Regions from separate parts of the Streptomyces sp. NPDC005303 genome, predicted to be linked through region 1. Evidence: riboswitches for the same ligand, from Rfam matches in the RefSeq annotation. Region 1 holds a riboswitch; the other holds the start of a gene.
What was found. Region 1 has a riboswitch for glycine ahead of gcvP (aminomethyl-transferring glycine dehydrogenase). Riboswitches for the same ligand answer to the same signal wherever they lie in the genome.

Region 1 (10,952 bases):
CGCACGGGCCGCTTTCGGGGTGCGGTTCGACCCCGTGGGTGAGCGGCTGTCCCTCGTGGACGAGAAGGGGCGGATCATCGAGGACGACCGGGCGCTGCTCGTCATGCTCGATCTGGTCGCCGCGGAACGGCGCAGCGGCCGTGTGGCGCTGCCGGTCACCACCACGCGGATCGCCGAGCAGGTGGCGGCGTACCACGGCACGCAGGTCGAGTGGACGACCACGTCGCCCGACGATCTGACACGGGTCGGACGTGACGAGTCCACGATCTTCGGTGGTGACGGCAAGGGCGCCTTCATCATCCCGGAGTTCAGCAGTGTCTTCGACGGTGCGGCGGCCTTCGTGCGGCTGATCGGGCTGGTGGCGCGGACGCAGCTCACGCTCAGCCAGATCGACGCGCGGATTCCGCGGGCGCATGTCCTCAAGCGGGATCTGGCGACCCCGTGGGCCGTCAAGGGTCTGGTGATGCGCAGGGTCGTGGAGGCAGCGGGAGATCGCTTTGTCGACACGACCGACGGTGTCCGGGTCGTGGAGACCGACGGGCGGTGGGTGATGGTGCTGCCGGACCCGGCGGAGGCGGTCACGCATCTGTGGGCCGAGGGTCCCGATGACGCGTCCGCGCAGGCACTGCTGGACGAGTGGTCGGCGGTAGTGGACAGCGCCGGCCGCTGAGCCACGCACGCGCGCGTGCCGGACAAGTGTCCCCAAGGGGGCCTGTCCGGCACGCCGATGGGGCCATTCGGAGGTAGGGGCCGCGACGTGCGACGATGTGCGGCATGCCGCAGCAGCCCCCCATTCGGAGCACCCCCACGCGCCCGTCGCGCCCGGACGCCTCCATGTCGCTGCTCACCAACGTCATGGACCACAGCCTCGACGACGGGTACGCCGAGGCCGCGGCCCGCAAGAAGGCCGCCGGTGAAGGCGGGCTGCCCAAGACGCTGCGGGCGAGGCTGGGGCTCGCCCTGGGCCTGGTGCTCGCCGCTCTCGTGGTCACCGTGGGGGCGGCGCAGGCGCGGGTGGCCGCTCCGGTCGTCGCCAAGGAGCGCGAGGAGCTCATCGACCGTATCGACCGCGAAACCGAGACGGCGGACAAGCTGGAGGAGAGCGTCGACCAGCTGCGCGACGACGTGAGCACGCGGCAGCGAGAGGCGCTCAAGCACACGGGCGACAGCGGCCAGGCCGACCTCGTGGGCATCCTGTCGGGCGCTGTCGAGGTGCACGGCCCGGGCGTCAAGCTGGTCGTGAACGACGCCAAGGAAGCCAGTACGGGTGGCGGCGACGGGAACCCGCGGGAGACGTCGGGGTTCTCCGACACCGGGCGGGTGCGCGACCGTGACATGCAGCGGGTCGTGAACGGGCTGTGGGAGTCGGGAGCCGAGGCCATCTCCATCAACGGACAGCGGCTGACCGCCCTGTCGGCGATCAGGGCCGCGGGTGACGCGATACTGGTCGACAACAAGCCCCTGGTGCCGCCGTATACGGTGCTTGCGGTGGGGGACGGACAGCGGCTGAGCACCAGGTTCCAGGACAGCGCCGACGGGCTGTATCTGCACGCCCTGCAAGAGAACTACGGCATCCGGACCGCCATCTCCGCGGAGGACGACCTCCGGCTGCCGGCCGCACCGAGTGTGATCGTACGTACAGCAGAGCCGAGAACTGAGAAGGGCACATCGTGATCGCCGTACTGGGCCTCGTCGTGGGAGTCGTGGCCGGACTGTTGGTCCGGCCTGAGGTTCCGGCGGTTGTCGAGCCTTATCTGCCGATCGCCGTGGTGGCGGCGCTCGACGCCGTCTTCGGAGGGCTGCGGGCCATGCTCGACGGCATCTTCGACGACAAGGTCTTCGTCGTGTCGTTCCTGTCGAACGTGGTCGTGGCCGCGCTGATCGTGTTCCTGGGCGACAAGTTGGGCGTGGGCGCCCAGTTGTCGACCGGTGTCGTCGTCGTGCTCGGCATCCGGATCTTCTCCAACGCCGCGGCGATCCGCCGGCACGTCTTCCGGGCGTGAGGCCGATGAGCGAACAGGACGAGACGCCCGGCAACGGGTTGCGCAAGGAACTGCCGGAGGAACTCCCGGCCGCACCTGCCGAGAAGGCTGCCGAGGAGCCCGGCACTCCGGCTGCGGAGCCCGGGCTGACCGGCCGTCAGAGGCTGGTGCAGGGGCTGTGGCCGCCGCGCGTGACTCGGGCCCAACTCATCGTCGCGGTGCTGCTGTTCGGCCTCGGATTCGGCCTTGCCATCCAGGTGGCGTCCAACAGCGACAGCGACAGTGCGCTGCGGGGGGCGAGGCAGGAAGATCTCGTACGCATCCTCGATGAACTGGACGACCGTACTCAGCGTCTTGAAGACGAGAAGCAGGGCCTCGAGAAGCAGCGGGACGAGCTGGAGAACAGCTCCGACCAGGCAGAAGAGGCCCGCAAGCAGACGGTCGAGAAGGAGCGGCAACTCGGCATCCTCGCGGGCACGGTGGCCGCTCAGGGGCCGGGCATCACGATGACGATCGAGGACAACAAGGGGACCGTCGAGGCGGACATGCTGCTCGACGCGATCCAGGAGCTGCGGGCGGCCGGCGCGGAGGCGATTCAGGTGAACGGCGTACGGGTCGTCGCCGACACCTATCTGTCGGACTCGGGCAAGAGTGTGAGCGTCGACGGGAACAAGATCACCGCGCCGTTTCGTTTCAAGGTCATCGGCAATCCGCAGGACCTGGAACCGGCGCTGAACATCCCTGGAGGCGTGGTGCAGACTCTGGAGAAGGAGCAGGCCACCGTTACCGTCGAGCGGTCGGACAAGATCGTCGTGGACGCCTTGCGAGCGGCGAAGCGGCCTGACTACGCTCGGTCGTCCTCCCAGTGAACCGGGGGTGCATGGGGGGCATCCGGCCAGGGCATGAGGTTGCGGGGGGTCGGCGCACCGAATGGGTGGTGCGTGGTGGAAACTGTCTGGTGGCAACGGACGTTGTGAGGATGTCCGGGTCGACCGGTGTGTTCAATCAGGGTTCGTCCTGCCCCACGGGCGGGTCTGTTTCGGTCAAGGGGAATCGCCCGTGAAGTTGTTTGCGAAGTTGTTCGGCAAGAGCGCGCGAGAAGGTAGCGACAACGCGACCGCTCGGCATCGCGCACAGCCCGACGCCGAGGGTCAGCGCCCGCTGTTCCGGGACCAGGTCGGCGGTCAGGGTGGTGACGTTTCCGGAGGTCAGGGCGTGCCGTCTGTTGACCCTGCCCAGTCCGGCGGCATAGGTTTCGGGCAGCCGTCAACCTCAAGTACGGGTGGAGGGTTTTCCCCTATGTCAGCCCTGGTGTGTACGAGGTGCGGTAACCGCAACGCGGAGAACAGCCGCTTCTGCTCCAACTGCGGCGCCCCGCTGCGGGCCGGGTCCGTGCCCGAGCGTCCGTCGGAGACGACTTCCACCATCTCCATCTCGGGACTCGAGGCCTACGACTCCGAGGTCACCGGCCAGACGCAGATGCCGGCGCTCTCCCCGGAGGCGCAGGCCGCCGTCGACGCGCTCCCGCTGGGCTCCGCGCTCCTGGTGGTGCGCCGCGGCCCGAACTCGGGCAGCCGCTTCCTGCTGGACGGCGAGCTGACCACGGCCGGGCGTCACCCGCAGAGCGACATCTTCCTCGACGATGTCACGGTCTCGCGTCGGCACGTGGAGTTCCGCCGCGGCCAGGACGGCTCGTTCACGGTGTCGGACGTGGGCAGTCTCAACGGCACGTACGTCAACCGCGAGCGGATCGACGCGGTCGCTCTGAACAACGGCGACGAGGTGCAGATCGGCAAGTACCGGCTGGTGTTCTACGCGAGCCAGCAGGGCTACTGACCCTCCCAGGGAAGGTCCATGCTTCAAACACCGAGCGGCGGTGCCGGACACGGCACCGCCGCCACGGACAGTGGGCTGATGAGCATCGGCACAGTGCTGAACGTGCTGCGCGACGAGTTTCCCGAGGTCACGATCTCCAAGATCCGTTTCCTGGAGTCCGAGGGACTCATCGAGCCGCAGCGGACGCCTTCCGGGTACCGAAAGTTCAGCAACCGGGACGTCGAGCGCCTCGGCCACGTCCTGAGAATGCAGCGGGACCACTATCTGCCGCTCAAGGTGATCCGGGAGCACCTGGACGCCATGGAGCGGGGCGAGGCCGTCGCGCTGCCCACGGTGGGCCGCCAGCGGGACGGAGAAACGGTCCTGGAGGTCTCCGAAGGCCCACCCGCGGCCCGGATCGGCCGGGCCGAGCTGCTGGCCGCCGCCGAGATCGGCGAGTCGGACCTGACGGAGTGGGAGTCGTACGGGCTCATCACGCCGCTGCCGGACGGGGCCTACGACGCCGAGGCGGTGACCGTGGCCGCGCTCGTCGTGGAGCTCGGGCGGTTCGGGATCGAGCCGCGCCATCTGCGGGCGATGAAGGCGGCCGCCGACCGTGAGGCCGGGCTCGTGGACCAGGTGGTGGCCCCGCTCAAGCGCCACCGCAACCCGCAGACCCGCGCACACGCCGAAGCCCGTGCAAAGGAACTCGCGGGGCTCACGGTGAAGCTGCACGCGGCACTTGTGCAGACCGCACTCGGCGTACGCCTGCCCTGAGGGTGCCGGGCACCGGATCGTCACCCGTTTCCTGCCCGACTACCCAAACGTCCCGGGCACGGCCTAGGGTTGCTGTGTGAACGAGCTCGATGTCGTAGGTGTCCGGGTCGAAATGCCCTCCAACCAACCGATCGTGCTCCTGCGTGAAGTGGGAGGCGACCGCTACCTCCCCATCTGGATCGGGCCGGGGGAGGCGACGGCGATCGCCTTCGCGCAGCAGGGCATGGCCCCCGCACGACCGCTGACCCACGACCTGTTCAAGGACGTGCTGGAGGCGGTCGGCCAGGAGCTCACCGAAGTGCGCATCACGGACCTGCGTGAGGGCGTCTTCTACGCGGAGCTGGTGTTCGCCAGCGGCGTCGAGGTGAGCGCGCGGCCGTCCGACGCCATAGCGCTGGCCCTGCGCACCGGGACGCCGATCTACGGCAGTGACGGGGTGCTCGACGACGCCGGTATCGCGATCCCGGACGAGCAGGAGGACGAAGTGGAGAAGTTCCGCGAGTTCCTCGACCAGATCTCCCCCGAGGACTTCGGCACCAGCAGCCAGTGAGGCAGCGGCGGCCGATCCGGCGGATCAGCGGTCCGTGACGGGTCGGCCGTGTCCGGTCGACACCAAAATGCTGGCATTTGCCACCGGCGCGTGAGAGCGTCCTGCGGCCCGTTCGGAGCGCATTCGGCTAGCCTTTCCCCGCGGTGGGGTACGGCAAACCACTCTTAGGGTGATTATCACTCGGCGTGCCGAGTGTGGCGATCGTTGACGCACCCCTGGTGACTGCCTACCGTCGAGAAGGCAGGTCAAGGACGGAGGTCGGCGTGAGAAGCAGCGGCGACGGTACGGCTGGGGGTGCCCCCGGACGGACTCTCGGGGCAAGCGGTCCGTACCCGCTTCACGGCAGCGCGGCCGATCACGCTCCGCAGCGACCGACGGCCGTGCCGAGCAGCGGAGGGGCGACGTCCATGGCGTCCGAGCAGATCGGCTATCGCGGTCCTACGGCGTGCGCGGCGGCCGGTATCACCTACCGGCAACTCGACTACTGGGCGCGCACCGGGCTCGTGGAGCCGAGCGTGCGGCCCGCCCATGGGTCGGGGACGCAGCGGCTCTACAGCTTCCGGGACGTCGTCGTCCTCAAGATCGTCAAGCGGTTCCTCGACACCGGCGTGTCCCTGCAGAACATCCGCACCACCGTCCAGCACCTGCGGGAGCGAGGGTTCCAGGACCTGGAGCGCATGACCCTCATGAGCGACGGGGCCACGGTCTACGAGTGCACCTCGCCCGACGAGGTCCACGCGCTGCTCCAGGGCGGCCAGGGCGTCTTCGGGATCGCCGTGGGTGTCGTGTGGCGGGATGTCGAGAGCGCCCTGTCGCAGCTGCACGGGGAGCGCATCGACACGGGGGAGACGCTCATCGGGCACAACCCCGCGGACGAGCTGGCCAGGCGCCGCAACCGGGCGGTCTGAGGCCTGCCCGCCGTCTGCGGCGGGGCATTGTCAGTGGCGTAGGGCAGCATCGGACATGTGAGAAAAGCGCCCACGATCCTGCATCTCGACATGGATGCCTTCTACGCCTCGGCGGAGCAGGCGTCCAAGCCGAGTCTGCGCGGGAAGGCCGTCGTCGTGGGCGGGCTGGGGCCGCGGGGAGTGGTGGCCACCGCGTCCTACGAGGCCCGGGTGTTCGGGGTGCACTCGGCGATGCCGACGGCCCAGGCGAGACGGCTCGCGCCGAACGCCGCGTATCTCGTGCCGCGTTTCGGGTTCTACAAGGCGATCAGCGAGCAGGTGATGGGGCTGCTGCGGGAGTTGTCGCCGCTGGTGGAGCCACTGAGCCTGGACGAGGCGTTCGTGGATCTGGAGGCCGGGGGAGCGGCCTGGGACGAGGCGTCCGCGCGACTGGTCGGCGCGAAGCTGCGGGCCGACATACGGGCCGGCACGGGGCTCACGGGGTCGGTGGGGCTGGCGGCCTCCAAGATGCTCGCGAAGATCGCCTCCGAGCAGGCCAAGCCGGACGGGCTGGTGGTGATCGAGCCGGGCACGGAGCGGGCGATGCTCGGGCCGATGTCGGTGCGGACCCTGCCGGGGGTGGGGCCGGCGACGGGGGACCATCTGCGGCGGGCCGGGATCCATACCGTCGACGAGATCGTCGAGGCCGGGGAGGACGAGCTCGTACGGCTGCTCGGGAAGGCGCACGGGCACGGGCTGTACGCCATGGCGCTGGCGCGGGACGAGCGGGCCGTGGTGGCGGAGCGGGAGGCGAAGTCGGTGTCGGTGGAGGACACCTACGACGTGGACATCCACGACCGGGTTCGGGTCGGGCTCGAGGTGCAGCGGTTGGCGGACCGGTGTGTGCGGAGGCTGCGGGAGGCCGGGCTGTCGGGGCGGACCATAGTGCTGAAGGTGCGGCGGTACGACTTCTCGACGCTGACGCGGTCCGAGACCTTGCGGGGGCCCACGGATGATCCCGCGGTGGTGCGGGAGGCCGCCCTGCGGTTGCTGGAGGGCGTGGACTCGACGGGGGGTGTGCGGTTGCTGGGAGTGGGGGTCTCCGGGCTTGCCGACTTCACTCAGGAGGATCTGTTCGCTCAGGCCGCAGGGAAGATCGTGGACCACGCTGCCGAGGAGGTGGCTGACGACGTCCCTGCTGAGTCGCGGGACGTGGTGGTCGAGCGGCGGTGGGTCGCCGGGCATGACGTGCGGCATGCCGAGTACGGGCACGGGTGGGTGCAGGGGAGCGGGCTGGGGCGGGTGACTGTGCGGTTCGAGACGCCGGGTTCGGAGCCGGGGCGGGTGCGGACGTTTCTTGTCGATGATCCCGCGCTGGAGTCGGCTGAGCCGTTGCCGTTGGTCGAGGTGCTGGGTTCCGGGCCGCACCGCCCGTGACGGGTTCTTTCTCGGGCGTGGGTGGCCCTTGTGGGAGTTGAGCGCCGTCGGCGGTCGGCGGGGCTGTGGTGGGTGGGGGTTGTGGCGGGGGTGGGGGTGACTGGAGGCCGTGCAGAGCTCTTGTCGTTGGGGTCCTGGAGGGGGCGCGGAGCACGTGTCGAGGCGCGGGTGGGGTCGACGAGGCGTGTAGCGGGTCTGCCGGGGCTGGGCGGGGCGGCGAGTCGTGTGGATCGTCCGGTGAGGCGGGGGCAGGGGACGGTGGGGCATTTAGGGCGGGTGGTGGGATGGGGCGAGGATCTGCTGGGCTGCACGGCGTTCCGGCAGGGCTGGCGCCGGGGCGATGGGCCTTGCGTCTCGTTGGGCTGAGGGCCGTGGGGTGACGCGCCGCGTGCCTGGGGCTCACGGTCGACGCCGAGTGCGCCGGCGTGGGCCGTCGTGCCGCCACCCGCACCTGGGGCGCGGTGGGGCGGGATGTGGACCGGGTGGTCGGCTTCGCTTTGCTATGGGGCCGTCGCGGCGTCGGTGTGGGCGGTCAGGTTTCGGCGTCTTTCGCGTCTGCCGGTTTACCGAAGTCCCGGTCCGGGGTGGGGGCGGGGTGTTGGCTGGGTGGTGGGCTTCCGGTTGTTGCGGGGGTGTTCGGTGCGTCGGCGTGGGCGGTCAGGGTTTGCTGTTTGTCGTGCCTGCTGGTTTGCCTAGGTCCTGGTTCGGGGTGGGGTGGGTCGGGTGGTCGGCTTCGGCTTTGCTATGGGGCCGTAGCGGTGTTGGCGTGGGCGGTCAGGATTCGGTGTCTGTCGTGCCTGCCAGTTTGCCGAAGTCGCGGTCCGGGGGTGCTGCTGGTGTGGACACGTGGAGGCCGTAGTGGTGGTAGAGCTGGAGTTCCTGGTCGGGGGAGAGGTGGCGGCCGACGCCGAAGTCGGGGGCCTCCTTGATGAGGGTGCGGTCGAAGGGGACGTGCAGGGTGCCGTCGACCAGTTCGCTCGGCTCCAGGGGGACGAAGGCGTCCCGGGAGAAGAGGCCGGTGCGTATGGCAGCCCATTCCGGCACGCCGGTCGCGTCGTCGAGGTAGACCTCGTCGATGGTGCCGATCTTGGTGCCGTTGCGGTCGAACGCCTTGCGGCCGATCAGGTTGCGCGGATCGATGTCGGTCTGCACGTGCCCTCCACTTGGTCGCAACTCATCCGAAGCGGTCGTAAGCACTACGAAAGAGCACATCGGGGTGTGCGGCCACTCGAAGACCCGTGCGGTGACCTCGCTGGTAGGCTTGCGAACGGCTGCTGACCCCGCGCGGGAGAGTCCTCCAGACACCATCGGAGGCGCCGAAGGAGCAAATCCTCCCCGGAATCTCTCAGGCTCACGTACCGCACGGACGAGGTCACTCTGGAAAGCAGGGCGGGTGTCGACGGCTTCCGCTCTCACCGACGGTGAAAGCCGGCGGCCTTCGGGCGGCCGGTGAAGCTCTCAGGTTGAGATGACAGAGGGGGAGGCCGCCGGGGTACCCGCGCCGGGGTACCCCTCGAAGGTCGTGTCAGACCAGGAGGCCTCCGCAATGACCGCCCATCGCATTCCGCTCTCCGAGCTCGAACAGGGGATTCCCTTCGAGCAGCGTCACATCGGCCCTGATCACGAGGCTCGGGCCAAGATGCTCGCGCAGGTCGGCTACGGCTCGCTGGACGAGCTCACGGCCGCCGCCGTGCCTGATGTGATCAAGAACGCCGATGCGCTGGAACTGCCCGGCGCGCGCACCGAGGCCGAGGTGCTGGCCGAGCTGCGGTCGCTGGCCGACCGGAACCAGGTGCTCGACTCCATGATCGGGCTCGGGTACTACGGCACCTTCACCCCGCCCGTCATCCTGCGCAACGTCATGGAGAACCCGGCCTGGTACACGGCCTACACGCCGTACCAGCCGGAGATCTCCCAGGGACGCCTCGAGGCTCTGCTCAACTTCCAGACCATGGTCGCCGACCTCACCGGGCTGCCGACCTCCGGCGCCTCGCTGCTCGACGAGGGGACCGCGGCGGCCGAGGCCATGGCGCTGTCCCGCCGCATGGGGAAGAACAAGAAGGGGCTCTTCCTCGTCGACGCCGACGTGCTGCCCCAGACCATCGCCGTGATCGAGACCCGTGCCGAGCCGACCGGCCTTGAGGTCGTGGTCGCCGACCTCAGCGACGGGATCCCGGCCGAGGTCGCCGGGCGTGAGATCAACGGGGTGCTCGTCCAGTACCCGGGCGCCTCCGGTGTCGTACGGGACATCAAGCCGCTCATCGACCAGGCTCACGAGCTCGGCGCGCTCGTGACCGTCGCCGCCGACCTGCTCGCGCTGACCCTGCTGAAGTCGCCGGGCGAGCTCGGGGCGGACATCGCGGTCGGGACCACGCAGCGGTTCGGTGTGCCGATGGGCTTCGGTGGACCGCACGCCGGCTACATGGCCGTGCAGGAGAAGTTCGCCCGCAGCCTGCCCGGGCGGCTCGTGGGTGTGTCCGTGGACGCCGACGGCAACAAGGCCTACCGGCTCGCGCTCCAGACCCGTGAGCAGCACATCCGCCGGGAGAAGGCGACCAGCAACATCTGCACCGCGCAGGTGCTGCTCGCGGTCATGGCCGGGATGTACGCCGTCTACCACGGGCCCGAGGGGCTCAAGGGCATCGCGCGGCGGACGCACCGGTACGCGAACATCCTCGCCGAGGGGCTGACGGCCGGTGGGGTCGAGGTCGTGCACGGGTCCTACTTCGACACGCTGACCGTGCGGGTGCCCGCGAAGGCCGCCGAGATCGTCTCCGCGGCGCGCCGGAACGGCGTCAACCTGCACCTCGTCGACGCCGACCACGTGTCCGTCGCGTGCGACGAGACCACCGCGCGGGCCCAGGTGGGTGCCGTGTGGAACGCCTTCGGGGTCGAGGCCGACATCGAGGCGCTGGACGCGGCCACCGAGGAGGCGCTGCCGGACGCGCTGCTGCGCGGCGACGACTTCCTGACCCACCCCGTCTTCCACCAGCACCGCTCCGAGACCGCGATGCTGCGCTACCTGCGCAGGCTCGCCGACCGTGACTACGCGCTCGACCGCGGCATGATCCCGCTGGGCTCCTGCACCATGAAGCTCAACGCGACCACGGAGATGGAGCCGGTCACCTGGCCCGAGTTCGGGCAGCTGCACCCCTTCGCTCCCGCCGAGCAGGCGCAGGGCTATCTGACGTTGATCCAGGAGCTGGAGGAGCGGCTCGCCGAGGTCACCGGGTACGACAAGGTGTCGCTGCAGCCCAACGCCGGTTCGCAGGGCGAGCTGGCCGGGCTGCTCGCCGTACGCGGGTATCACCGGGCCAACGGTGACGAGCAGCGGACCGTGTGTCTGATCCCGTCGTCCGCGCACGGGACCAACGCCGCCAGCGCCGTGATGGCGGGCATGAAGGTCGTCGTCGTGAAGACCGCCGGGGACGGCGAGATCGACGTCGAGGACCTGCGGGCGAAGATCGAGCAGTACCGCGACGAGCTGTCCGTGCTGATGATCAC
Region 2 (10,952 bases), on a different contig from region 1:
CGCCGCCGCCGGTCACCAGATGCCGTACGAAGTCGAAGTCGGTGCGGCTCGCGGAGGGATAGCCGACCTCGATCTCCTTGAAGCCGATGCGCACCAGCAGTTCGAAGAAGCGGCTCTTGCGGGCGCTGTCCATCGGTTCGGCGAGGGCCTGGTTGCCGTCGCGCAGGTCGACGGGGACCCAGAGCGGGGCGCGCTCGATGCGGGCGGAGGGCCAACCGCGGTCGGTGACCGGCACGTCGACGCGGTCCTCGAAGGGCCGGTAGCGGTGGAACGGCATGGGGCTCGGACGCTGGGGGTTCCAGACGGAGGTCACGGTGTGTCCTTCGGCTCGGTCTGCGGACGGAGACCGGCAGCACGGCGTCCCGCGGCGGGGTGCCGGTCGCGTCAGGCCCCGCCGCGGCAGCCGAGAAGAAGGAGACCGCGGAAGATCACGGAGGTAGGCTAGTCACTCCTCAGCTCCTCAGACAAGTGAGAATCGGCTGAGTACCTCTTTGTCCTCGCACGAGTTGGTGAACCACAGATGCCGCTGGGCCCCGTACGCCCCAGTCCCCTGGTCGATCAGGCCGCCGAGCGGCTGCGCGAGCAGATCACCACCGGGCACTGGCCCGTCGGCACCAAACTGCCCGGTGAGACCACGCTCGCCAAGGAACTCGGTGTCGGCCGCTCCACGGTCCGCGAGGCGCTGCGGGCGCTGGCCGGGGCGGGGCTGGTGCAGCCGCGACAGGGCGCGGGGGTCTTCGTCACCGCCACGGAGGTGGTGCAGGACTGGCCCACACGGCTGCGCCGGGCCGCGGTCACGGACGTCTACGAGGTCCGCATGGCGGTGGAGGTCCACGCGGCCCGCCTCGCCGCGCGCCGCCGTACGCCCGAGGACGTGGCGGCGATGGAACTCGCGCTGGAGGGCCGACGGGCGGCCTCCACCTCCTGCGACGCGGCCTTCGTGGACGCGGACATCACCTTCCACGCGGCGGTGGTCGCGGCCGCGCACAACCCCGTACTCGCCGACCTGTTCAGGGAGTTCAGTCCCGTCCTGCGCGAGGGCCTGGTCGAGCTGCTGGCCCTGACCGGCCTGCGCGACCATGACCCCAATACCGCGGACGAGGCCCACGCGGCACTGGTGCGGGCGGTGGCGCACGCGGACGCGGAGGGGGCGGCGGAGATTCTGCGGGCGGAGCTGGAGGATCCGTTCGCGGGGTGCGGACCGGGCGCGACAGGCCGGGCACGCTGCTGAGCGACTGGGGCCTCTCACCGGCCCCCGGCGGTCACACGATGTCGAGCGGCCGGTGCGGTCCGGCCGGTGGCTCGATCCCGACCGTGTCCCCGGGGCGCACCACACCCCCCGCCGCGACGACACCCATGATCCCGGACCGGAAACGGACGGCCCCGTCCGGACCCCGCCGGGCGACCTCCTTCAACAGGCCCTTGCGGAAGCCGTCGATCTGCGCACACGGATTCCGCAGGCCGGTCACCTCGACGACGGCCTCGTCGCCCAGGTGCAGTCTGGTCCCCACCGACAGCCCGAGCAGGTCGACCCCGCGCGTCGTCACGTTCTCTCCGAGCTCCCCGGCGCCGACCTCGAACCCGGCCGCACGGAGCTCCTCGAACAGCTCGGCGTGCATCAGATGCACCTGCCGGAGGTTCGGCTGCGAGGGGTCCTTCCTCATCCGGAACCGGTGCTTGACCGTCGATCCGCCATGGACATCCCCCTCCACCCCGAACCCGGCGACCAAGGTGATGCTCTCCCGGTTCGGCTTCGTGAAGGAGTATGTCCCGTTGCTGCTGACCGCAGTGACCTTCCCGCCCATGGGGCAAGCCTACGAGCAGGGCGCGGGTCAGGCCTCGGTCGCCCACTCGCGCAGGGCCGCCTTGCTCGCGAAATCGGCGACGTTCTTGTCCACGGGGTCGTCGGTGTACTGGTGGAAGCGCCACTTCGCCTTGATACGGGGCTTGCCCGCCGTGACGTAGTCGGCGATCCAGAGACCGTCGCCGGCGTACGAGGTGGTGTCGATGTTCAGCCAGTAGTGCCGGTTCGTGTAGAGGACGACCCGGTTGTTCGGGCGGAGCTGCCTCACCTTGCGGATGAAGGAGTCCTTCTCCGCGTTGCTCGCGTGGGTGCCGTCGCCCGTGGTCTCCCAGTCGACAGCGAGGATGTCGCCGCCCTTCTCGGGGGCGTGTTTGACGAAATACTCGGCCTGGGCGGTGAGGTTGCCGGGCCACAGGAAGTGGTAGAAGCCGACGACCAGCCCGGCGTCGCGGGCGTGCTTGGTCTGCGCCGAGAGCTTCGGGTTGGTGTAGGAGCGGCCCTCCGTCGCCTTGATGAAGACGAAGGAGAGCCCCTCCGTGCTGTAGGTGGAGGACTGGTAGGCGCTGACATCGATGCCACGGAGCATGTGGGGGCTCCCTGAAGTGAGAGGGGGGGACGGGAGTTGATGATGCCCCACATGCCCGGCGCGGGAACCCCGACCGCTTCCCTGCGCCGCCCCGAGCGACCCGGCAGCCTCGCCGACCTCAGCGTCCGTGCGGACGGAGGAGGAGAATACGGGGGACACGCCGTACAGGTCCGTCATGCCTGGTGTGCAGCGAATGCGGGCGTTTTCGTGCACGGACGCGACGAGCGCTGTGCCCGGTACTTTTCTGCGGGTTCTGTATATGGCGGGGGTTTTACCTTCCCTTGTTCCTTGTCTGGAGGGCGAGTGGGCTCCCGTTGGATCGACTGCCGTCCGGCCGTTGTTCCCTTGGCCATGCGCTGACCTCTGACTGGTGAACCATGTCCGCTCCTTTACTTGGCGGCGATCACTTGACGTGATCGTGCATGGCTCGACGCGCGGAGTGCTCGGCGTGGACGGGGAGGACACGAATCCCCTCCAGATCGTCGAGGCGGTCAGAGGAAATCCGCATTACCAGGGCGGATGTGTGAGACTCCTGGTCTGTCATTCCGGTGTATCCGGTGTGGGGCAGGATGTCGCCAATGGTCTGGGTGTGCCCGTCTGGACTCCCACCACCAAGGTCGGCGTCATGCCGAGCCTCGGGTCGCAGGAGCCGTTCCTGGAGCCTGGGGGGACCTGGCGGATGTTCCTTCCCATGGCGCGAGGTGCGCACTGATCATGCTGAGAGTCGGGTTTGTCCGGGAGTTCTTCGAAGGGCCGGTCGATCTTCCCGGAATCCATGAACTGACGCGCTCGGAATCCGGGGAATGGCGCGAGACCGCGGCTCTCGCCGTCGCCTATCTCGCGGCCGCACCGGTGGTCGCCGAATTCACCGAGACCGAGCAGTGCCTGCTGGGCTGCGGCGAGAACCTCGTGGCCTGCTCGTCGCTGTTCACCGACGGCTCCTGGGTCTGGCGCGGTGACCTCAGGCACTACGTGGGAGGCCATGGCGTGACCCTGCCGACGGAATTCGTCGAGCGGATGCGCGAGTTCGAATGGAAGCCGCCGGTCGATGTCGTCGACGCGGCGGTGGCGCGCCTGGCCCTGCAGACAGCGTGGCAGGTCGCCTGATGGACGGGTTGGCGCTATTGAGGATGGGGACGGCGAAATGACGGGCTCAAGAACGGAACGCCGGTCCGCCGGCTCCGAGACCCTGCTGGACGTGCTGCTGCGCTGGACAGGGATCCGGCGCCGCACTTCCATGGGGGACATCGCCGACTTCGACGGCGGACAGCCGCTGCGGGTCGTCGGGTTCACGCAGAACATCGGCGGGGAGGTCAGGGTCTCGGTCGGCGGGGGCAAGCAGGTCGCCCGGATGCGGCAGGGCCATCTGCGGCTCGCCCCGGGTGAGCCGCCGCTCTGGAAAGACGCGCGGGGAGACAGGAGCGCGACCCTTCAAGCACCGTTCCGGCTGAAGCCGACGGGCGGGAAGGTTCGGCTGGCACCGAAGTTCGAGCGGTACGAACTCGTCACCGGCGCCGGGACGTACGACCTCGCGGTGCCGACGAAGGACGTGGAACTGGTGCGGCACGCCCTGGGCGGTGGAACGGGGCCCGGGTGAGCGACGGGTGAGTGCCGTGCCGCAAGTTCTCGATACTCACGCTCACGCCCGGAGCGGGCTGATTCCCTGAGGACACCACCTTGAGACGCAGCACCTTCCGCGCGGCAGCCACGGCGACCGCCCTGTACGCCACCCTGGTCACGGGCCTCTCTCCGGCCCAGGCGGACGACCCCACCGGCGGCCCCGTCCTGGTCGGCGCGGACGGCCGACGCACCTGAAGCCGGATCCACCGAGGACTTCACCCAGTACTCCGGACAGGACGCGACCTCGGGCACCTGGCGGGCACCGGTCCACCTGGCCGACCTCGGCGAGTACCGGGTGACCGCCGAAGAAGCTTGTCCTGCATTACTCAAAGACACGGACCCGCTGGTCAGGGCCTGTTACCTCAGCACTCGATGATGTTCACCGCCAGCCCCCCGCGCGCAGTCTCCTTGTACTTCACGCTCATGTCCGCCCCGGTGTCCTTCATCGTCTTGATGACCTTGTCGAGGGACACCTTGTGCGAGCCGTCCCCCCGCAGCGCCATCTTCGCCGCTGTGACCGCCTTCACCGCGGCCATGCCGTTGCGCTCGATGCAGGGGATCTGGACCAGGCCGCCGACCGGGTCGCAGGTCAGGCCCAGGTTGTGCTCCATGCCGATCTCGGCCGCGTTCTCGACCTGTTCGGGGGAGCCGCCGAGGACCTCGGCGAGGGCGCCCGCGGCCATGGAGCAGGCCGAGCCGACCTCGCCCTGGCAGCCGACCTCGGCGCCGGAGATGGAGGCGTTCTCCTTGAAGAGCATGCCGATGGCGCCGGCGGCGAGGAGGAAACGGACCACCCCGTCCTCGTCCGCGCCGGGAACGAAGTTCATGTAGTAGTGCAGGACCGCGGGGATGATGCCGGCCGCGCCGTTCGTCGGGGCCGTCACCACCCGGCCGCCGGCCGCGTTCTCCTCGTTGACCGCCATCGCGTACAGCGTGATCCACTCCATGGAGTGGGCCAACGCGTCGCCCTCCGCCCGCAGTTGACGGGCCGTCATGGCGGCACGTCGGCGCACTCGCAGACCGCCCGGCAGGATGCCCTCCTGGGACATGCCCCGGGCCACACAGGACTGCATCACGCGCCAGATCTCCAGCAGCCCGGCCCGGATCTCGTCCTCGGTGCGCCAGGCGCGCTCGTTCTCCAGCATCAGGGAGGAGATCGACAGGCCGGTCTCCTTGGTCAGGCGCAGCAGCTCGTCACCCGTGCGGAAGGGGTACTTCAGCACCGTGTCGTCGAGCTTGATGCGGTCCTCGCCGACCGCGTCCTCGTCCACGACGAAACCGCCGCCGACCGAGTAGTACGTCTTGGACAGCAGTTCCGCGCCCGAGGCGTCGTACGCCCACACCGTCATGCCGTTCGCGTGGTACGGGAGCGCCTTGCGCCGGTGCAGGACGAGATCGTCGTCGAAGGAGAACGGGATCTCGTGCTCGCCGAGCAGCTTCAGCAGCCCCGCGGACCGGATCTCCGCCACCCTGTCGTCCGCCCCCTCCACGTCGACCGTCCGAGGAGACGCCCCCTCAAGGCCCAACAGCACCGCCTTCGGGGTGCCGTGGCCGTGGCCGGTCGCGCCCAGGGAGCCGTAGAGCTCGCAGCGGACCGCGGCGACGGCCGGGAGCAGGTCCTCGTTGCGCAGGCGGCGGGCGAACATGCGGGCCGCGCGCATCGGGCCGACCGTGTGGGAGCTCGACGGGCCGATGCCGATCGAGAACAGGTCGAAGACCGAAATGGCCACGGGAACTCCTTCAAAAGGGGTGGGGGCACACGTCGTCGGGTGCCCCCACCGTGGAACTACTTGTTCAGGCCGGTGTACAGCGGGTGCTTGTCGGCCAGGGCCTTGACCCGGGCCTTCAACGCCTCCACGTCGTACGACGGCTTCAGTGCCGAAGCGATCACGTCCGCAACCTCGGCGAAGTCCTCGGCCGTGAAGCCGCGGGTGGCCAGGGCGGGCGTGCCGATCCTGAGGCCCGACGTCACCATCGGCGGGCGCGGGTCGTTCGGGACGGCGTTGCGGTTGACCGTGATGCCGACCTCGTGGAGACGGTCCTCGGCCTGCCTGCCGTCCAGCTCGGACTCGCGCAGGTCGACGAGGATGAGGTGCACGTCGGTGCCGCCGGAGAGCACGTTGACCCCGGCCTCCCGGGCGTCGTCGGCCGTCAGGCGCTCGGCGAGGATGCGCGCACCGTCCACCGTACGCCGCTGGCGCTCCTTGAACTCCTCCGAGGCGGCGACCTTGAAGGAGACCGCCTTCGCCGCGATCACGTGCTCCAGGGGACCGCCCTGGAAGCCCGGGAACACCGAGGAGTTCAGCTTCTTCGCGAACTCCTGCCTGGCGAGGATGATCCCGCCGCGCGGTCCGCCCAGCGTCTTGTGGGTGGTGGAGGTGACCACGTCCGCGTGCTCGACGGGGTTCGGGTGCAGGCCCGCCGCGACCAGACCGGCGAAGTGGGCCATGTCGACCCACAGGTACGCCTCGACCTCGTCGGCGATCCGGCGGAACTCCGCGAAGTCCAGCTGCCGCGGGTACGCCGACCAGCCCGCGATGATCACCTTGGGCCGGTGCTCCTTGGCGAGCTTCTCCAGCTCGGCCATGTCGACCAGACCGGTCGCCGGGTCCACGTGATAGGCGACCACGTCGAACTGCTTGCCGGAGAAGTTCAGCCGCATCCCGTGGGTCAGGTGACCGCCGTGGGCGAGGTCGAGCCCGAGGATGGTGTCGCCGGGCTGCGCCAGCGCGAACAGGGCGGCCTGGTTGGCGGAGGCACCGGAGTGGGGCTGCACGTTGGCGTACTCGGCGCCGAACAGCTCCTTGACCCGGTCGATGGCGATCTGCTCGGCCACGTCGACGTGCTCGCAGCCGCCGTAGTAGCGGCGGCCGGGGTAGCCCTCGGCGTACTTGTTGGTGAGGACCGAGCCCTGCGCCTCCATGACCGCGAGCGGAGCGAAGTTCTCCGAGGCGATCATCTCGAGCGTGGACTGCTGCCTGACCAGCTCGGCGTCGACCGCGGCGGCGATCTCCGGGTCGAGCTCGTGCAGGGGCGTGTTCAGTGCGGACATCAGGTGTACGACTCCTCAGCCGGCGGAAAAGGCGGTGTACTCGTCGGCGGAGAGCAGGTCGGCCGGCTCCTCCGAGACGCGTACCTTGAACAGCCAGCCGCCCTCGAAGGGGGCGGAGTTCACCAGCGCCGGGTCGCTGACGACGTCCTCGTTGACCTCGGTGACCTCACCGGAGACGGGGGAGTACAGGTCGCTGACCGACTTGGTCGACTCCAGCTCGCCGCAGGTCTCGCCCGCGGTCACCGTGTCACCGACCTCGGGGAGCTGGACGAAGACGACATCGCCGAGCGCGTTGGCCGCGTGCTCCGTGATGCCGACCGTCGAGACGCCGTCCTCGGCGCCCGACAGCCACTCGTGCTCCTTGCTGTAGCGCAGCTGCTGGGGGTTGCTCATGGCCTGAATTCTCCTGTACGCGGGGGAGTGCTGGTGAATGGGGGACTGCTGAGGGCATGCGTGAGCGGTGACTTTCGTGCTCAGCATCACCTACGCCGCTACTTCTGGCGCTTGTAGAACGGCAGCGCCACGACCTCGTACGGCTCGTGGCTGCCTCGGATGTCCACACAGACCCCGGTGGTGCCGGGCGCGGCGTGCTCGGGCTCGACGTACGCCATCGCGATCGGCTTGCCCAGTGTCGGGGAGGGGGCGCCGGAGGTGACCTCGCCGATCACCTCACCGTCCGCCACGACGGCGTACCCGGCACGCGGGACCCGGCGGCCCTCGGCGATCAGGCCGACGAGGACGCGCGGCAGGTCGTGGTTGAAGTTCTCGGCGGCCTCGCGCAGGGCCTGACGGCCCACGAAGTCGCCCTCCTTCTCGAACTTCACCACGCGGCCGAGGCCCGCGTCGAAGGGGGTGAGGGAGGCCGACAGCTCGTGCCCGTACAGCGGCATGCCCGCCTCCAGACGCAGCGTGTCCCGGCAGGACAGCCCGCAGGGGGCGAGTCCGACGCCCTCGCCCGCCTTGGTCAGCGCCTGCCACAGCTCGACCGCGTGCTCCGGCTTCACGAACAGCTCGAAGCCGTCCTCGCCGGTGTACCCGGTGCGAGCGATCAGCGCGGGCACCCCGGCGACCGTGCCCGGCAGACCGGCGTAGTACTTGAGGCCGTCGAGGTCCGCGTCGGTCAGGGAGGCGAGGATGCCGGGGGACTCCGGTCCCTGTACGGCGATCAGGGCGTAGGCGTCCCGGTCGTCCCGCACCTCGGCGTCGAAGCCGGCCGCGCGCTCGGTCAGGGCGTCCAGGACGACCTGGGCGTTGGAGGCGTTGGCGACCACCAGGTACTCGGTGTCGCCGAGCCGGTAGACGATCAGGTCGTCCAGGATGCCGCCGTCGGGCCGGCAGATCATGGTGTAGCGGGCCCGCCCGACACCGACGGAGGCGATGTTGCCGACGAGGGCGAAGTTCAGCAGCTGCGCGGCCTGCGGCCCGGTCACGGTGATCTCGCCCATGTGGGAGAGGTCGAAGAGCCCGGCTTTCGTGCGTACCGCGTTGTGCTCGTCGCGCTCGGAGCCGTAGCGCAGGGGCATGTCCCAGCCGGCGAAGTCGGTCATCGTCGCACCGAGCGACCGATGCAGGGCATCGAGCGCGGTGCGACGGGGTTCAGAACTGCTCATCGGACGTCGTCTCCAAGGATCCCAGGACAGGGGTGTGACGGGCGAGGTGGTTCCTCCCCATCTGTCATCGGAACCTGAGAGGTTCGCCATGAAGAACATGGCTTGCACCTTGGGTGGGGCCGCCTTCGAGTCGGCGGCCCGCTTTTCAGATGTGCCTCGCCCGCGCGGTAACGGGGGCCTGAGAGATTCAAGGGAGGGACTTGCTCCTTCGGCGCCCGGGTACACGTACCCGGGACTCTCCCGCGCGGATTCAAGCGGCCGGTATGCAGTTGGCGCGGACATCATCGCACGCCCCGGACGCCGACGGCAGGGCCGCATCTGCTCCTCCTTCTGTAACCGCGTTGTGGCGGTACGCGTACAGAAACGCGAGAGATCATCCATTACCTTCTCTTTACGCTCGGTGGGGAGGGGAACCCCGACCCCGGAGGAGGACGATGACGGTGAACAGGACCACGGTGTACGCGACGACCTCGGCGATCGCGCTGCCCGAGCAGTCCGCGGCCCCGGCCGTCGAGGCCCGCGGCACCCGCCCGGTCGTCCGTGACCTGCGCGACCGCGGGGGCCGCGGTCCGCACTCCCTGCTCTTCGGCCCGGGGGACCTCGTCGTCATCACCGGCCTGCCCGGCAGCGGCAAGTCCACGCTGATGAAGCGGGCGGTCCAGGGGATCCGGATCGACTCCCAGGACACCCGTGACCGCTGGGACGGCCGGCTCTCCCGCTTACTGCCGTACGCCGTCTACCGCCCCCTGGTCCGGCTCTCGCACTACGCCGGGCTGCGCCGTGCCCTGCGCTCCGGTGAGGGAGTCGTCGTGCACGACTGCGGCACACAGGCCTGGGTGCGGGGCTGGCTGGCCCGCGCCGCCCGGCGCCGGGGCGGCACCCTGCATCTGCTGCTGCTCGACGTCACCGCGGACACCGCGCTCGCGGGCCAGCGCGAGCGCGGCCGGGGCGTCTCGCGGTACGCCTTCCTGCGGCACCGGGGGGCGGCGGCCCGGCTGATCCGCTCCGTGGAGCGCGGTGACCTGCCCCCGGGCTGCGGTTCGGCGGTGCTGATCGACCGGGACGCGGCGGCCGTGCTGCGACGGATCGGGTTCACGGGCTGAGGCTGCGGGCTTCCGGGCCGAGCCACCTTCGCGTCGCACCCGCTAGCCTTCAGCCACATCAACAGCGGTTCACAGCAGGCGGTCAGACAGATGGACTTCCCGGCGGATCTTCCCGCGGACTTTCCAGGGCAGGCGTACCCGCACCCCCATCCGCACGGCGGATGGCCCGGCAACGAGCTGGAGGAGGTGCTCTCGGCCTCCCTCGGCATGCCCTCGGCGGGCGGCCGGATCATCGAGGTGCTCGGCCGCAGCTTCGTCTGGATCCCCCTGCCGAACGGCGGCGGTCCGCACAGCGGCCCCCTCGACCTGCCCACCCTGGAGATCGCCGGCCAGGCGTACGTCCCGGTCTTCAGCTCCGAGGAGCAGTTCCGCCAGGTCGTCGGCAGCCATCTGTCGTACACCATCGCCCCGGCGGTCGAGTTCGCCCGCGGGCTGCCCCCGCATGTGGGCATCGCGGTCAACCCCGACGGCGTGGTCGGCGTCCCCCTCCCGCCCGCCGCCGTCGCCGACCTCTGCCGGGTGGGCCGCACCCCGCTGGACGGGCCCAACACCGGTGGCCGGGTCAAGCTCTACGAGCCGGACTGGCAGGACGACCCGGTCGACTTCCTGGCGGTCGCGGCCGCCGAGTTCGCGGCCACCGGAGTGGTCCGCACGGCCCGCCGCTGCCTGGCCGCCATCGAGACGGCCGACCCCGTCATGTTCGTGGGCGTGGAGCTGTCCCAGTGGGAGGGTGACCTGCGCACCCTGCCGATGGACGCCCTCGGCCGGGCCCTGGGGCAGACCCCGGTGCGGTGGCCGGTCAATCTGGTCCTGCTGGACGTGGCGGACGACCCGGTGGGCCACTGGATGCGTGAGCAGGTACGGCCCTTCTACCTGCACGGCCACTAGACCTGCCGCCGGGGCGTCACCCGCGCCCCGCACCGCCGACGGTCGACCAGCCCCGACCCGGTAGGCGCTTAAGCTGTTCCCATACCTGGGGCAACCTTCGAGAAGGGGCGGCACAACGTGAGCGGCGCCAGCGGAACCGGCACCACGACCGGCCAGGTCGAGCACATGCTGCGCCAGGTGACGCCCGGGCGCTACGACGCCTACGAGGCATTGCTCAAGGCACTCGCGAGCCCCGGCTCCGGCCAGATCTGGATGCTCCTGTGGCACGGCCAGTCCGGCTCCCCGGACG

Region 2: another riboswitch for glycine. It lies ahead of gcvT (glycine cleavage system aminomethyltransferase GcvT); the one in region 1 lies ahead of gcvP (aminomethyl-transferring glycine dehydrogenase).

Annotation. Positions count from the first base shown of each region.
Region 1 is NZ_JBEXGM010000027.1:2,754-13,705, forward strand. It holds gene ABZT93_RS29900 (mannose-1-phosphate guanyltransferase) at 1-670, shown strand, start outside; gene ABZT93_RS29905 (DUF881 domain-containing protein) at 766-1,674, shown strand; gene ABZT93_RS29910 (small basic family protein) at 1,671-2,003, shown strand; gene ABZT93_RS29915 (DUF881 domain-containing protein) at 2,009-2,851, shown strand; gene ABZT93_RS29920 (FHA domain-containing protein) at 2,913-3,818, shown strand; gene ABZT93_RS29925 (MerR family transcriptional regulator) at 3,837-4,574, shown strand; gene ABZT93_RS29930 (bifunctional nuclease family protein) at 4,651-5,124, shown strand; gene ABZT93_RS29935 (MerR family transcriptional regulator) at 5,388-6,032, shown strand; gene ABZT93_RS29940 (DNA polymerase IV) at 6,090-7,448, shown strand; gene ABZT93_RS29945 (PRC-barrel domain-containing protein) at 8,223-8,600, opposite strand; glycine riboswitch at 8,724-8,819, shown strand; gene gcvP (aminomethyl-transferring glycine dehydrogenase) at 8,995-10,952, shown strand, end outside.
Region 2 is NZ_JBEXGM010000006.1:7,393-18,344, reverse strand. It holds gene ABZT93_RS11455 (2-isopropylmalate synthase) at 1-277, opposite strand, end outside; gene ABZT93_RS11450 (FCD domain-containing protein) at 521-1,231, shown strand; gene ABZT93_RS11445 (MOSC domain-containing protein) at 1,263-1,805, opposite strand; gene ABZT93_RS11440 (glycoside hydrolase family 25 protein) at 1,833-2,390, opposite strand; gene ABZT93_RS11435 (hypothetical protein) at 3,105-3,497, shown strand; gene ABZT93_RS11430 (hypothetical protein) at 3,535-3,987, shown strand; gene ABZT93_RS11425 (hypothetical protein) at 4,068-4,205, shown strand; gene ABZT93_RS11420 (L-serine ammonia-lyase) at 4,373-5,740, opposite strand; gene glyA (serine hydroxymethyltransferase) at 5,797-7,062, opposite strand; gene gcvH (glycine cleavage system protein GcvH) at 7,078-7,455, opposite strand; gene gcvT (glycine cleavage system aminomethyltransferase GcvT) at 7,554-8,672, opposite strand; glycine riboswitch at 8,828-8,925, opposite strand; gene ABZT93_RS11400 (AAA family ATPase) at 9,107-9,775, shown strand; gene ABZT93_RS11395 (enhanced serine sensitivity protein SseB) at 9,866-10,663, shown strand; gene ABZT93_RS11390 (enhanced serine sensitivity protein SseB C-terminal domain-containing protein) at 10,829-10,952, shown strand, end outside.